2 regions of the Micromonospora sp. CNZ296 genome follow, and region 2 is predicted to be linked to the other one. Evidence: riboswitches for the same ligand, from Rfam matches in the RefSeq annotation. Region 2 holds a riboswitch; the other holds the start of a gene.
What was found. A riboswitch is a leader RNA that binds a small molecule or an ion and turns the genes downstream of it on or off. The one in region 2 is predicted to bind cobalamin.
Positions count from the first base shown of each region.

Region 1: another riboswitch for cobalamin. It lies ahead of FB455_RS15340 (peptidase); the one in region 2 lies ahead of FB455_RS32800 (magnesium chelatase subunit D family protein).

Region 1 is NZ_VISW01000008.1:83,070-90,833, reverse strand. It holds gene FB455_RS15345 (hypothetical protein) at 1-400, opposite strand, end outside; gene FB455_RS15340 (peptidase) at 436-1,479, opposite strand; cobalamin riboswitch at 1,579-1,714, opposite strand; gene FB455_RS15335 (alkaline phosphatase PhoX) at 1,844-3,004, opposite strand; gene FB455_RS15330 (beta-1,3-glucanase family protein) at 3,180-4,772, opposite strand; gene FB455_RS15325 (hypothetical protein) at 4,944-5,384, shown strand; gene FB455_RS34555 (tetratricopeptide repeat protein) at 5,450-5,884, opposite strand; gene FB455_RS34785 (hypothetical protein) at 6,132-7,292, shown strand; gene FB455_RS15315 (polysaccharide pyruvyl transferase family protein) at 7,453-7,764, opposite strand, start outside.
Region 2 is NZ_VISW01000036.1:18,565-26,328, reverse strand. It holds gene FB455_RS32810 (cobyrinic acid a,c-diamide synthase CobB) at 1-948, opposite strand, end outside; gene cobO (cob(I)yrinic acid a,c-diamide adenosyltransferase) at 942-1,556, opposite strand; gene FB455_RS32800 (magnesium chelatase subunit D family protein) at 1,556-3,538, opposite strand; cobalamin riboswitch at 3,586-3,729, opposite strand; gene FB455_RS32795 (bifunctional cobalt-precorrin-7 (C(5))-methyltransferase/cobalt-precorrin-6B (C(15))-methyltransferase) at 3,784-4,992, shown strand; gene FB455_RS32790 (cobalt-precorrin-4/precorrin-4 C(11)-methyltransferase) at 4,989-5,744, shown strand; gene FB455_RS32785 (precorrin-2 C(20)-methyltransferase) at 5,745-7,247, opposite strand; gene FB455_RS32780 (precorrin-8X methylmutase) at 7,244-7,764, opposite strand, start outside.

The DNA of each region.
Region 1 (7,764 bases), on a different contig from region 2:
CCGACGTGCTGTAGGACCAGGAGCCGCCGCTGGACGCATGCCAGTACGACCAGTACGCCGTGGCCGGCGGGGTGTTGACGCACGGCTCCGTCGCGGCGGTGGGCTTGCCGTTGATCCGGCAGACGAAGGCCAGGCCCCAGCGGGCGGTGCCGGTGACTGTGAAGCCGGCGGCCTGGAGCGCGGCCAGGCCGGTGGCCGGATCGCCCGGCGCACAGGCGACCTGGACGCCGCCGCCGAGCGCGGCGAAGTCGACGACCACAGTGACTCCCGAGGTGCCGGTGCAGGCGGCGGCGTGCGCCGCCCGGGGCGCGGGTTCGACTGCGGTCAGCGCGACGCCGGCGACGACGGCGGCCAGCAGGCCGGCCAGCCAGGTGCGGACTGTGGAACGGTGACGGAACACGGATCCTCCTATGATCGGGTGCGCGGCGAAGGGGTTCACGGGCAGGCGAGTGCCGGTGCGCCGGGGTCGGCGCCGGCGGCGGACAGACGGGCGTACCCGATCCCGGTTAGACCGAGGACGGCCTGGGCGGTCGCCCGGGGTGCGGTGGCCGGGTCGAAGCCGCCGCCGTCGAAGTCGACAGCGCCCCGGTCGGCCGGCGCCCCGGCGCAGCCGACCTGGAGTCCGGCGAGGAATGCCCGGGCCCGCGCCCAGGCCGGCAGCCGGTGGCCGTCGCGCAGGGCCTGCGCGGCGAGGCCGGTGCTGTTGGCGTTCGGCGTGCCGCCCGCGTTGGCGAAGCCGCCGTCGGCGCGCTGAACGGACACCAGCCAGCGCAGCCCGGCGGCGGCGTCGGCCGGACGGTCCGCGGCGCGCAGCGCCTGTGCCGCGAGCGCGGTGGCGTCCACGTCGGACGTGCAGACCGGTTGCGCGGGCAGCAGCGGGTAACCGCCGTCCGGGCACCGGGTGCCGGCGAGCCAGGCGGCCGCCGCCGGTGGCGCCCCGGCCGCCGTACGGTCCAGCGCCAGCAGCGCGAAGGATTGGCTGAACGCGTTGCTGTAGTCGCCGTACGCGGACCGGTCGCTGAACCTGCCGGCCGGCGTCTGGAGCGAGCGCAGCCGGGCGATCAGGTCCACCCCGCCGACGTCGGCCGGGTCGCCGCCGCGCACCTGCACGGCGAGGGCGAGCTTGGCGGTCGCACCCGCGTACGCCTCGGAGACGCCGTCGCCGAGGTAGCCGTCGCGGATGTCCGGCCGGGTGACCCAGGCCAGCGCGTCGGCGCCGTGGTCGTCGGCGACGCCGGTGGCGGCGAAGGCGAACACGGCGTCGAGGGTCAGCCCCTGGTCGGGGTACACGACACCGTCGAAGACCGCCTCGAAGCGTTCGCCGTCGACGAGTTGCCGGGCGAGCCAGCCGCCGGCGGCCTCCGGGCGGGTGAGGGCGGCGCGCTCGGGGGCGGCGACGGCGGGTGTGGTGAGGGTGAGAGCGGCGAGTACGCCGCAGAGGAGCGCGAGCAGGCGGTGCCGGCTTCGGCGGACGACCATCGGAAGCGCCTTTCCGGCCCGGCGGTCGTCGAAAGCCCGGACGACCGCGGCAACGCCGCGTCGACCGGGACTCCGACCCGTGGGCCACGACGGGTGGGGAGCGGATACACGCGTACGACGGGTATTCGGGCTCGCCGCCGCAGATCTCTCTGGGCGGCCTACCGTTGCGGGCCAGCGCCGGATTTCGACCGGTCTTCCCCCGCACGTACACGCGGTGGTTCAGTTGTCGCGACAGTCTGCTGTGGCCGGAGCGCCGATGTCAATGCGCCAGGAACCGGACACGTGCCGTGACGGCCGGCAGGACGCCCGGTGAAGACCGGGCGTCCTCGACCGCGTGGTCACTGTCAGCGGGGCCGGGAGCCGGTCATCGGCGGAACGGTCCGGTGACGCAGTAGGTGATGCCGCCGGAGGACGAGCCGGTCGTGCCGCGTTGCGACGAGAAGTACAGCCGGTCCCCCGCCGGGGTGAACGCCGGCCCGGTGATCTCCGAACCGCTCTGTCCGGTGATCCGCAGGAAGACCGAGATCTTGTCGTCGGGCGTGATCATGCAGATCTCCATGTTCCCGCCGTCCTCCGCGACGTACAGGTCACCGGCAGTGGACCCGGTGATGTTGTCGACCCCGGTCAGCGGAGGGGTGCCCGGACTGACCAGGTTGTCGTCGTAGGCGAGCTCGTACGTGCCGGCGGCCAGGTTGACCTGCCACACGCGGTTGTCGCCCTTCGTGGTGAACCAGACGGTGTCATCCGCGTAGTGACAGCCCTCGCCGCCGTTGAACGTCTTCGCGCCGGACACCTGCTGCCGGGTCGGGGTGGGCGAGCCGTCCGGGTCGGGCACCGTGGCCCAGGTGAACGTGCCGGAGGTCGCCGTACCGGCGCGGAAGACCTGGAGGGTTCCGGCGGAGAGGTCGCCCCAGGTGGTCGGCACGAACCGGTAGAACTTGCCGTCGGTCTCGTCCTCGGTCAGGTAGACGACCCGGCGGACCGGGTCGGCCGCGGCCGCCTCGTGCTTGAACCGGCCCAGCGCGGGACGCGCCACGGCGGTCCCGCCGAGGGGGTACGTCTCGAAGACCCGGCCCAGGGACACCTCCTCGCAGGAGAGCCAGGTGTTCCACGGTGTCTTGCCCCCGGCGCAGTTGTTGTTGGTTCCGGAGAGGATCCGCGACGCCCCGACCACGGTGCCGCTGGAGTCGAAGACGAGGCGTGAGGCACCGCCGCCCGCACCGGCTGACACCTCGGAGTTCGACACGTAGATCCAGCCGGTGCCGTTCGGGAACACGGCGCCACCGTCCGGAGCGTCGTGCCAGGTGTACGACGTCCCCGGCACCGTCCGACGGGATCGTGCGACGATCGAGCTGGTGAAGCCGGCCGGCAACTGGATGCCGTTGGCGTCGGCGGGCTGGAGCCCACCGTAGGGGCCCGCCGCGTTCTGCGCCGGGGCTCCGTACGCCGCCGACCACGCGGTGAACGGCAGCGCGACAGCGCCCGCACCGACGACAGTGGCCCGCAGCATTGCTCGACGATCCATGGAACCTCCTCGGTAGGTTCCCCAGATCTGACCGGGCGGAGCTTACGCACATCGATCTGTTGGATGAACGTCGATGGACGCCTCGGTGCGCGGCGTCGTGTCGGCCGTCTCGTCCGTCGCCTGCCGGTGACGGGAGCGACTCGCGGTCGGCCCCCGCCACCGTTCGCATGGCTGGTCAGCCCTTGCGCCACTTCTGGTTGGCCGTGCCCCCGCAGTCCCAGAGCTGGAGCCTCGCGCCGTCGTTGCCGTTCCAGTCCTTGATGTCGACGCACTTGCCGGCCTGGAGGTTGACCAGGTCTCCGGCCGCGTTCAGGGTGAACTGCTGGGCGCCGGTGCCGTTGCAGGTGTAGAGCTGCACCGCCGCCCCGTTCGCGGTGGACCCGGCGTCGACGTCCATGCACTTGTTGTTCTGGCTCTTGAGCGCCGTGCCGCTGAACGTCCACTTCTGCGCGTTGGTGTTGTTGCAGTTCCACATCTGCAACGGCGCGCGGTCGACGAAGTTGGAGCTCGGCACGTCGATGCACTTGTTGTTCCAGTTGCTGACCACTGGCACCCCGGTGGTCGGGGTGCCGCCGCCACCGCCGGTGAACGGGCTGAGGATCAGTCCGGCCGAACGGGGATCGCCGTCGTGCACCAGCGACTCGAATCCACCGACGTCGTCGAAGGCGAACGCGTACGCCCGGCCGTCGGTCATGTTGGCGTGGATCAGGCGTGCGTACTGGTTGGTGGGGTTGCTGCGGTAGAAGTCGGCGGCGTTCGTGCTGGGCTGGGTGTCGACGGTGCCGAGCGTGCCTCGGTTGAGGGCGGCGCAGAGCGTACGCGAGATCGGGCCGACCACCTGGTCGTTCGGCGCGGGCAGGTCGCCGTCACAGCCCCAGACGCTGGCCGAGGAGGGCCGGTTGAAGGAGGCGACGACCTGGCCGCTGCCGTTGGTGAAGGTCATGGTGTTGCCCGAGGTGCGGCCGTAGTACCGGATGGCCGGCTGGTCGGCGAAGGGCGCCACGGTCAGGGTCTTCGTGGTGTACGCGTTCCACGCGGAGGCGATGTACGAGTCCAGGTACGTGGTGCTGAGCAGGCCGGCCCCGGCCGCCTTGCCCGGAGCCAGGACGCGTAGCACGGTCCCGTCGGAGCGGGTGTGGACGGTGCCGGCCCAGCCCGGCTGCGCCCGGATCCCGTCGATCACCGCGTTGCGTCCGTTGGCCACCACGTCGCCGGTGCGCTTGGTGACGCCGTTGGCGCCGGTCACGGTGACCGCGTGCGGGATCGCGAACATGTCGACCTGGGAGCTGTTGAGCCACAGCCCGGAGTCGTTGTAGGTGAACTCGCTCCAGTCGAAGAGGATGTCGCGGTTCGCGTCACCGGCCGCCCAGGGCGCGGGCTGCACCAGTCCGTCCGGGGTGAGGAAGAACTTGAGCTTCTGCCCGAGGGAGAAGTAGGCCCGGCCGGAGAAGCCGCGGGGGAACTGGATCGTGGTGCTGCCGCCGTTGCCGGGGCCCGGGATGGAGACGTCCGGCGCGGGTGACGGCGGGAGCTGCCCGCCGGTCCACGGCACGAAGGTGCCGCCGGAGGTGACGTAGCCGAGCCGGCCGGAGGACAGCTGGACGCCGATGACGTAGAGGTGGACCGGGTCGCTGCGGCCGGTGGTGTTGGTGACGGTGACCGGCAGCAACGCCGGTCCGACCGCCTGGGCGGGCGTGGCGACGACAGCGCCGGTGAGCCCGGCGAGCAGGGCGGACGCGGCGGCGAGCAGCCTTCTTCGGAGACGCATGGGGACACCTCGCGGGAGACAGGGGGACGGGAGAGCGCTCTCTCAGCAGGGTCCAATTGTCAATATTGTTTGTCAATAGGTGGTTGCCTATGGACCAGGGCCACGGCGAAGGTCATCGGTTGATTAAGATCCACTACGGAACAGTCGACTGTGGATTGGGTAGGTAGGTACATGAAACGCATGCTTTCGGCGCTGACGGCGCTGGTGACCGTCGCGGCGGGCCTGACTGTCGGCGCCCCCGCCGCCCAGGCGGCCGGCTCCTGCTCGGGGACCATCACCTACAGCCAGGTGCAGTCGTCCGGGCTCGGTGAACTGGTGATCTACTACAACAGCAGCAACGGGGGCACCAACAGCGCCTGCTTCTACCACCGCGGCGCGGCGTACGGGAGGTCGGCGCCCACCTTCGTGCAGATCTACCGCTGCGCGGAGCGGTCGGGCGAGGGCGCGCACTGCACCCGGTCGGGCGGCGCGGACACCAATTCCGGTGACTTCAGCTATTACGCCGGCCCGGTCGCCGTCACCGGTACGGCGAACTACTGCGTCGAGGCGGTCGGCTACATCGGATGGGCCGGTGAGCGCCACCAGATCTACAGCCGCCGCCAGGGCTGCTGAACCCGCTCCCCTCCCCCGGACCGGGGCCGGCGCACGATGAGCGCCGGCTCCCCGGCCGGGCCGGGTCAGACGGCCAGCGCCCGGCGGCACCTGGTGAGTTCCGTGCGCAGATCCCGGCGCAGGGCCCGGTCCAGGCCGGGCTGGGCGAGCGCCTGGGCGAAGTCGCGGGCCGCCTCGTCCCACCGGCCCAGCCGGGCCAGGGCCGTACCCCGGTTGTAGCGCGGCACGGGGGCCTCCGACAGCGCCACCGCCCGGTCCAGGTCGGCGAGCGCGGCGGCCACGTCGCCGCGCTCGAACCGGGCGGCGGCCCGGTTCGTCCACGCCTCCACCAGTTCGGGGTCCCCGTTCAAGGCCCGGGTGAGCAGTTCGTCGGCCTCGGCGGGCCGGCCGCGCTCGGCGAGGACCAGGCCCAGGGTGCACAGCAGCGCGGGCTCCTGCGGAGCGCCGGCCAGCCCGGCCCGCGCACCCGCCTCGGCGGCATCCAGCGCGCCGCGCTCCACGCAGGTTGACCAGGGCGATCCGGGCGTCGAGGTGCCCCGGTTCGATGGCGAGCACCCGCTCCAGGTCGGCGCGCGCCCGCTCGGGGCGGCCCCGCTCCTGCTGGAGCACGGCCCGGTTGTAGTACGCCTCGGGCAGGTGCGGTCCCAGCCGGATGGCGGCGTCGTAGTCCCTGATCGCGGCTCGGGTCCGGCCCGCCGCCCGGTGGAGGGCGGCGCGGTCCACGTAGTACTCGCAGTTGTCGGGGTCGTGGGCGATCACGGTGTCCAGATCGGCCAGCGCCCGCGCCGGGTCGCCCAGCGCGAGGTGAACCTGCGCCCGGTTGTGGCGCAGCCGGGCCAGGTCCTGCGGGCGTTCGCCGGGGCCGAGCGCGGCCGTCAGCCGGGTCAGCCCGTCGTCGACGAGCCGCAGCGCGCGGTCGGGCCGGCCGGCCCGGCTGTCCAGCAGCGCCAGGCCCTGCTCGTAGAAGACCGTCGACAGCAGCCGCCGGCGTGGGTCGGCCAGTTCGGCGGCGAGGCGCAGCGCCACCTCCAGCCAGTGCCGGGCCAGCGCCGGGTCCTGGTCGGCCGCCGGCAGGTGCCGGGCGTGCAGCATGGCGGTGGCGTACGCCGCCGACATAGTGATCTTCGGGTCGTCGGTGACGGCCCGCGCCTCGTCGTAGAGGTCGAGCGCCTCGGCGGCCCGGTTCAGGGCCGCCAGGGCGGTGGCCAGGCCGGTGGTGAACGCCCACCAGTGCCGCAGGTCGCCGTCGGGGGTGACCGCCGCCCGCCCGCGCCGGGCGACCCGGGCCGCGTGGTGGTAGTAGCCGCGGGCCAGGCTGTCGCCCAGTGCCCGTCGCAGCGCCTGCGGGGTGCGCTCGCCGGGCGCCGGATCGGGGGCACCGTCGTCGCGCAGGTCGAGGCGCACCGGGGCCGGCCCGAGCCGGCGGGCCAGCGCGTCCAGCAGTTCGGCTGTCGTCTCGTCGGCGCCGGCGACGTGATCGAACCGGACGGTGACGGGCCGCCGGAGCGTGCCGGCCCAGGCCGCCACGAGTTCCGCCGCGCCGTAGGCCAGGCAGGCGGTACGGCGGGCGGGGTGGAAGCGGATCGGCTCCTCCTCGGCGGCCGGCCGGGCCGCCGGGTCGAGCTGGGGAGCGATCGCGTGCAGTTCGACCGCGTGCCGGGCCGCCAGGCGGGGCCGGTCGGCGGCGACCCGGCCGAGGAAGGCCGAGACCCCGGCGTACGGCCCGTGGTCGCGGTGGCAGTCGTAGCGCTCCGCCCCGTCCGTCACCGCAGGGCCCACCGCCGCAGGGGCGGGCGCCCGGGAGCGCCCGCCGGGGCGACAGTTACCAGCACCACTCGATCCACAGGCGGCGTGCGCCGGACACCAGGCGGAGTGCAGTCGTGCGACGGATGGTCATCGTCCTCATAGGAACCTCCGATGTGATGCACCTCAGGGCTGGCCCAGAGCGTAATGCCGGTCGATGGAAATAAGAAGGGTTCTCGCGATTCGCGGCGGGCTGCTCGCGCCGCCACGCCGAACGCCGCCGTCGCGGCGCCGGCCATTCCGCTGCCGAGCAGGCGTACGACGGTCAGCGCGACAGCATCCGGCGGACCCGGCGGCCCACCGCTTGCTTGACCTGGTCGCGCAGTGGCTGCGCGCGGCGTGCCGTGAGCTTCTGCTGCAGCGTCCGGTTCTCGTCCCGCAGCCATTGGATGCGCGTCAGCAGTTCCTCGGCCGTGTAGGCGGAGGCCGGCCGGACCGCCGGCGGGTAGACGGTTCGGCGGACCTGCTCGTCGAAGCGGGTGGCGCTGTCCCCGTCGGCGAACGACAGGCCGAGGTCGTGCTTGGCGAGGAACGCGGTGATCCGCGCGAAGCGCTCCTTGTGGCCCTCGTTCAGGGC
Region 2 (7,764 bases):
CGTGTTGGCGCTCAGCGTGGACGCGTGTACCTCGGGGAACCCCCCACCGAGGTACAACCCGCGTGTCCCGGCGGGAAGCCGCTGGTCGCGGGCCGGGTCGAACGGAACGACGGTGCAGCCCGCCGCCTGCAGCAGCTCGGTCGTCTCGGCGTACCGGAAGGTGAAGGCACGCCCGGCCGCGACCGCAACCACCGGTGATCCGGCGCCCAGCCGCCGGACGTGCGCGGCGGGATCCCATGGCTGGGCGTCCAGATCGGGTGCGGTGCGTGCCACCTGCAGCACCGCATCGAGGTCCACGTGGCGGGCGATCTGCTCGGCCAGCACGTCCAGGGCGGCGGCGGCCTCCTCACGTTCGGCTGCCGGCACGAGCCCGAGGTGGCGCGACGGGGCGCTGACACCCTGGTCGCGGTGCAGGATCCCGAGCACCGGTACGCCGGTGGATTCCACCGCCCGGGCCGCCTCGGCGGCGTGGCGGGCGGACCCGGCTTTGTTGAGCACGACACCCGCGACGGTGACGCCGGCCTCGAACGTGCCCATTCCGTGCACGACGGCCCCTACGCTGCGCGAGGTGTGCGAGACGTCCACGACCAGCAGGATCGGGGTGGCGGTCAGGGCCGCGAGGTGCGCGGTGGAGGCGAAACCGTCGCCGCCGATGCGGCCGTCGAACAGGCCCATGACCCCTTCGACGATGGCGATGTCCGCGTCGCGTGCGCCGTGCAGCAGCAGCGGGATCACGAGTGAGGGGTCGGTCAGGTGCGGGTCGAGGTTGCGGCCGGGGCGTCCGGTGGCCAGCGCGTGGTAGCCGGGGTCGATGTAGTCGGGCCCCACCTTGTGCCCCGACACGGTGTGCCCGCGCGCGGCCAGCGCGGCCATGAGCCCGGTCGCGACCGTGGTCTTGCCGTGGCCGGAGGCCGGCGCCGCGACGATCAGCCGCGGAAGGCTCACCATTCGATGCCTCGTTGGCCCTTCTGGCCGACGTCCATCGGGTGCTTGACGTGCTGCATCTCGGTCACCAGATCGGCTGCCTCGATCAGCCGGTGGTCGGCCCGGCGCCCGGTGACGATCACGTGCTGACGGCCGGGACGGTGGACCAGTGTCTCCACGACGTCGCCGACGTCGACCCAGCCCCACTGCATCGGATAGGTGAACTCGTCCAGGATGTAGAGCTGGTGCCGTTCCGCCTGGATACGGCGCTTCACCTCCGCCCAGCCCTCGGCGGCGTCCGCGGCGTGGTCCGCCTCGGTGCCGCTCTTACGGCTCCAGGACCATCCGGAGCCCATTTTGTGCCACTCGACTGGCCCGCCTTCGCCGGTCTGCTCGTGCAGCAGCCCGAGCCTCTCCAGGACGGTCTGCTCCCCGATGCGCCACTTGGCCGACTTCACGAACTGGAACACCCCGATGTCCCAGCCCTGGTTCCAAGCGCGCATCGCCATACCGAAGGCGGCGGTCGACTTGCCCTTGCCGTTTCCGGTGTGGACCATCAGCAGCGGCCGGTTGCGCCGCTGGCGGGTGGTGCTGCCGTCGTCCGGGACGGTGAGCGGCTTACCCTGCGGCATCAGGCCACCCCCGCCCGCGGAGCGGTCGCCGTGCGAACGACCCCGGTGAGCCCGTCGGCGGTCACTTCACCGAGCGGCACGTGCTCGGCCCTCAGATGAGTGGCAAGCCGGGCGGCGAGGCCGAGCCGGAATCGTCCGGTCTCGCAGTCCACGACGACGACCTGGACACCGCTGGTGGCGAGCGCGGCGGCGGCGCGGTGGGCACGACCCAGCGGGTCCGGGCCGGAGGTGGCGCGGCCGTCGGTCACCACGACGAGCAGGGGCCGGCGGGACGGGTCGCGCAGCGCCTCCCGGCGCAGCACCTCCCCACTGCGTTCCAGGCCCTCCGCGAGCGGGGTCCGGCCACCGGCCGGTAGGTCGGCCAGGCGGCGGGAGGCGACGTCGACCGAGCCGGTCGGTGGCAGGACGACCTCGGCGGTGTGCCGGCGGAACGTCACCAGTGCGACCTTGTCCCGGCGGCGGTAGGCGTCCAGCAGCAGCGACAGCACAGCGGTCTTGACCTGCTCCATGCGGCGGCGGGCCGCCATCGAACCGGACGCGTCCACGCACAGCAGCACGAGGTTCGACTCGCGCCCGACGGTCTCGGCCCGGCGCAGGTCGCCGGGCACGAGCGCGAGGCCGCGACCGCCGGTCAAGCCACCCCGGGAATGCTGATGCGGCGCCGCCGCGGTGATGGTGCCCGGCAGGTGCAGCCGGCCGTCGCCGGACGTGCGCCGCCGCTGCCCGGCGACACGGCCCTGCGGTGTTCGTGCCCGGGACCGCCGGCCGGCCTGACCGTCGCCGGTTCCTTTCACGACCAGCAAGCGGGCACGTGCGGGCTCGCCCGCGGATGCCATCGATGTGGCGGCCTGCCGTTCGGGCTCCGGTACGGGCGGGCTCTCGCCGGGAGAGCCGGGCACGTCCCCGGCCGATCCGTCGTGCCCGGTGTCGTCGGGCAGACCGCCGCCGGGACCGTCGGGTCCGGGGTCGGGGTCGTTGTGGCCGAGTAGGTCGTCCAGGCGGTCCTGGTCCAGGCCGGGCTCGTCGAAGGGGTTGCGGCGGCGGCGGTGCGGCAGCGCGAGACGGGCGGCGATGCGGATGTCCTCGAGTGTCACTCGCGTACGTCCCCGCCAGGCCGCGTGCGCCGCGGCGGCGCGAGCGGTGACGAGGTCCGCACGCAGGCCGTCCACGTCGAACGCGGCGCACAGCTCGGCGATCCTGGTCAGCGTCTCGTCGTCGAGCACGACACCGGCCAGCGAGCGCCGGGCGGCGGCCAGCCGGGTGCGCAGGGCTTCCTGCTCGCCGGCCCAGCGTGTGGCGAAGCCCTCCGGGTCGGCGTCGAATGCGAGCCGGCGGCGGACCGCCTGCACCCGCAGGACGGGGTCACGCGGGGCGGCGACCTCGACCGTCAGGCCGAACCGGTCGAGCAGCTGCGGGCGCAGTTCGCCCTCCTCCGGGTTCATCGTGCCGATCAACACGAACCGGGAGGCATGCTCGACCGAGACACCGTCGCGTTCGACGCTGACCCGGCCGGTCGCCGCGGCGTCGAGCAGCAGGTCGACCAGGTGGTCCGGCAGCAGGTTGACCTCGTCGACGTACAGCAGGCCACGATGGGCCCGGGCCAGCAGGCCAGGCTCGAACGCGACGACGCCGTCTCGCAGCGCGGCATCGAGCTTCAGCGATCCGGTCACCCGGTCGTCGCCGGCTCCGACGGGTAGTTCGACGAGGCGTACCGGCCGTTCGACGACGGGCGTGGGCACGTCGAACGGCCCGTCGGGGCAGACCGCCGAGGGATCGTCCGGGTCGATGGAGAACCGGTCGCCCGCATAGACCCGTACCGCCGGGAGCACCTCGGCGAGGCCGCGCACGGTAGTGGTCTTGGCAGTGCCCTTCTCCCCGCGGATCAGGACACCGCCGATGAGCGGATCGATCGCGACCAGGGTGAGGGCGAGAGTCATGTCGTCGGCGCCGACGACGGCACAAAAGGGGTACTGCGCTGGCATGTAGGGCTCCCGCTCGATCTGCCATGGCGGTCCACGACGCGGCATGCGCCGTGGATCGGATCGAGGCCGGTCTTCGGACTTCCCAGGTCAATGCCTGGATCACCGCAGCGGGCCCTGTGCCGGATTCTCACCGGCTTCCCAGATTCTCCCCGCGACCACGGTCGTGGGGCACCTCGAACCTGTGCATCACCATAGACGCCCCGGTGGCCGGGGCAAGGGCCGGTGGGCGGCTAGGGTGCATCTCCATGGAGGAGCGGGTGACCGTGGTGGGGATCGGGGCTGACGGGTGGGTGGGTCTGCCGGAGCCGTCCCGGGCGCTGGTGCGGGCGGCCGCGACGCTGCTCGGCGGGCGGCGGCACCTCGAGGCGGTGCCGCCCGTCGACGGCCAGCAGCGCGTGGCGTGGCCGTCGCCGCTGCGGGACAATCTGCCAGGTGTGCTCGCCTCCGCGCGAGGGCCGGTTGTCGTGCTGGCCTCCGGCGACCCGCTCGTGTCGGGTATCGGCACGACGCTGCTGGACGTCCTGGGCCCGGAGCGCGTGACGATCGTGCCCGGGGTCTCCTCGGTAGCCCTCGCCCGAGCACGTCTCGGATGGCCGGCCGAGTCCGTCACCACGGTCAGCCTGGTCGGCCGGGACCTACGGCTGATCGTGCCTGCGCTCTCGGCCGGGCGCCGGCTGCTCGTGCTGTCCAGCGACGAGACGACACCCGCGGCCGTGGCCGCGGTGCTGACCGGGCTCGGTTGGGGGCAGTCCAGGCTGGTCGTGCTCGGTGACCTCGGTGCCGCCGGTGAGTCGTGTACCGCGACCACCGCGGCCGGGTGGGACCTGAACGACGTGCCGCGGTTGAACGTTCTCGCTGTCGAAGCTCGCGGTGCCGGTCCGGGCTGGGCCTCGGGCGGCGTGTTGCCCGACGACGCGTTCGAGCACGGCGGGCAGATCACCAAACGTGACCTGCGGGCCAGTGCCCTGGCCCGGCTCGCGCCCGCGCCCGGTCAGCTGCTGTGGGACGTCGGCGCCGGCAGCGGCTCGATCGGTGTGGAGTGGATGCGGGCCTGGCCGACGGCACGGACGATCGCGGTGGAGCCCCGCTCCGACCGGGCCGCGCTGGTGCACCGCAACGCCGCTGCCCTCGGCGTGCCGGGTCTGTGTCTGGTCGAGGGTTCGGCGCCCGGGGCCCTGTCCGGCCTGGACCGTCCCGACGCGGTGTTCGTCGGCGGCGGGGCCACCGTCCCCGGCGTGCTGGACACCTGCTGGGATGCGCTCGGCGCCGGTGGACGGCTCGTCGTGCACGGTGTCACCGCCGAGACCGAGGCGGTGCTGCTGGAGCAGCACAGCCGGCGCGGCGGTGAACTCGTCCGCCTGCACGTCGAACGCGCCGAACCGCTCGGCGGCTTCACCGGCTGGACGCCCGCACGGGCAGTCAGCCAGTGGTCCATCGTCAAGGGAGATTCATGACCGTCCATTTCGTCGGGGCCGGGCCCGGCGCCGCCGACCTGCTCACCCTCCGCGCGGTACGCCTGCTCGAGTCCGCCGACGTGTGCCTGTACCCGGGCACGTACCTCGACGCCGAGGTGCTGGAGCACTGCCGTGACGACGCCCGGCTGATCGACACCCAGCACCTCGACCTGGACCAGATCACCACGCACCTGGTCCAGGCACACGCCGACGGGTCCGAGGTCGTACGGCTGTGCTCCGGTGACCCGTCGCTGTACTCGGCGGTGCACGAGCAGGCACGCCGGCTCGACGCCGCCCGGGTCCCGTGGGACGTCACGCCCGGCGTGCCGGCCTATGCGGCTGCTGCCGCCGCCGTCGGCGCCGAGCTGACCGTCCCGGAGCTGGCCCAGTCGGTCGTGCTCACCCGCGCGCAGGCCCGGTCCACGGTCATGCCGTCGGGAGAGAAGCTCGCCGCGTTCGCCGCGACCGGCGCGACGCTCGCCCTGCACCTGGCGGTCACGCGTACCCGCGAGCTGGCCGCCGAACTGGCTGGCTACTACGGCCACGACTGCCCCATAGTCGTGGTGCACCGGGTGTCGCAGCCGCAGGAGCTCATCCTGCGCGGCACGCTGGCCGACATCGGCGGCCGGGTCGAGCAGGCCGGTCTGCGACAGGCAGCGGTCATCCTGGTCGGCCCGGCGCTGGCCGGGGACGTCCGTGGCGGCGAGTCGTTCCTCTACTCGGCCGGTCGCGAGCGCCGCGTGCGCGGCTGATCAGGGCACGAAGCGCGGGCTCCAGACACGTCCGGCCGCGGTGACTCGCGTCGCCGAGGCGCCGATGATCAACAGGCATTTCATGTCGATGCTGCCAGGGTCCAGTTCGCCGAGCGAGGTGACGGTGAGGCTCTCCCCGGCCCGGCCGATGTCGCGGCCCACGACCACGACCGTCCGGGGGGACTTGTGCTCCAGCAGCACGGCCCGGGCCTGCGCGACCTGTTCGGTGCGTGAGCGTGAGCGCGGGTTGTAGAGGGCCAGCACCAAATCCGCCTCGGCGACAGCGCGCAGCCGCTTGACCACGACCTCCCACGGCTTGAGCCGGTCCGACAGGCTCATCACCGCGAAATCGGCCCCGATCGGCGCGCCCGCGCGCGCCGCGACCGCCTGGACGGCGGAGATCCCGGGTACGACACGGATGGCGACGCCGGCGTAGCGGGGGTCCTCCGCGGCCTCGAACACCGCCGACGCCATGCCGAAGACGCCCGCGTCACCGCCGGAGACGACCGCGACGCGCTCACCGGCGAGCGCCAGTTCGAGCGCCTGCCGGGCCCGCTCGAGCTCGACCGTGTTGCCGGAGGCGTGGCGGACGAGTCCGGGGCGCTGCGCGACGCGCTGGACGTACGGGCCGTAGCCGACGACGTGGCCGACCTCGGCGAGCACCTGCGACGCCTCGGGGGAGAGCCACCGATCGGGACCGGGGCCGAGGCCCACGACGACGACCTCGGCGCCGGGATAAGGTTCGGTGACCCTGGTGGCCGGGAGGTCGTAACGGGCCACTCCGGGCCGGGTGTCGCCGGGGACCAGCACGATCGAGAAGTACGGCACCGTGGCGGGGTCCACGTCGGCGACAGGCAGTACCCGCTCGGCGGTCATCGACGCCCGTTCGACGTACCAGGAGCCCTCGACGCGCCCGGCCTGCTCGAGCGCCGAGCGGACCTTGGTGAACGTCCGGCCCAGCTTCATGATCACCGCCCCGTCGGTGTCGGCGAGACGCCGGGCCAGCTCGGGCTCGGGCAACGTTCCCGGCAGCACGGTCAGCACGTCGGTCTGCCGGACCAGCGGCAGGGCGGTGGTGGCGGTGGCGGCGGCGAAGGCGGGCACACCGGCGACGACCTGCGTGTCGAACTCGCCGGCGAGCCGGTCGTGCAGGTACATGAACGAGCCGTAGAGCATCGGGTCGCCCTCGGCCAGCACGACCACGTCGCGGCCCGCACGAAGGTGGGCCCGCAGCCGCTCGGCGGCTTCGGCGTAGAAGTCGGCCATCGCCCCGGCGTACCCGCCCGGGTGCTCGGTGCTCTGGGTCGTCACCGGATAGACCAGCGCCTCCTCGATCACGTCGTCCGGGAACAGGCCGGCAGCGATGCGGCGCGCGTTGGACTGTTTGCCGACACCCTGGTGGTAGGCGATGACCTGGGCCGCGCCGATCAGCCGGGCGGCTTTGAGCGTGATCAGTTCGGGATCACCCGGGCCGACCCCGACGCCGGACAGCCGCCCGGTCACTCCGCCTCCCGGGCGAGGGCGTTGAGCGCGGAGGCGGCCATCGCCGAGCCGCCCCGGCGCCCGGTCACCACGAGATAGGGCACGTCGAGGCCGGGGGCGTCGGTGGCGAGGTCGATGAGCGCCTGCTTGGACTCGGCGGCGCCGATGAATCCCACCGGCGTACCGATGATCGCAGCTGGTCGTGGCGCGCCGTCGCGCAGCATCTCCAGCAGGTGGAACAGGGCCGTGGGGGCGTTGCCGAAGGCGACGACCGCGCCGGCGAGGTGGTCGGTCCACAGCGACACCGCCGCCGCCGACCGGGTCGTTGCCCACCGGTGGGCAAGCGCCGGGACCTCGGGTTCGTGCAGAAAGCAGCGGACCTCGTTGTCACGGGGCAGGCGGGCGCGGGTAACGCCGGCGGCGACCATGTGCGCGTCGGTCAGGATCGGCGCCCCCGCCTCCAGCGCCCCGCGGGCGGCGGCCACCAGGCCGGGGTGGATCACCAGGTTGCGGGTGAGGTCGGTCTGGCCGCATGCGT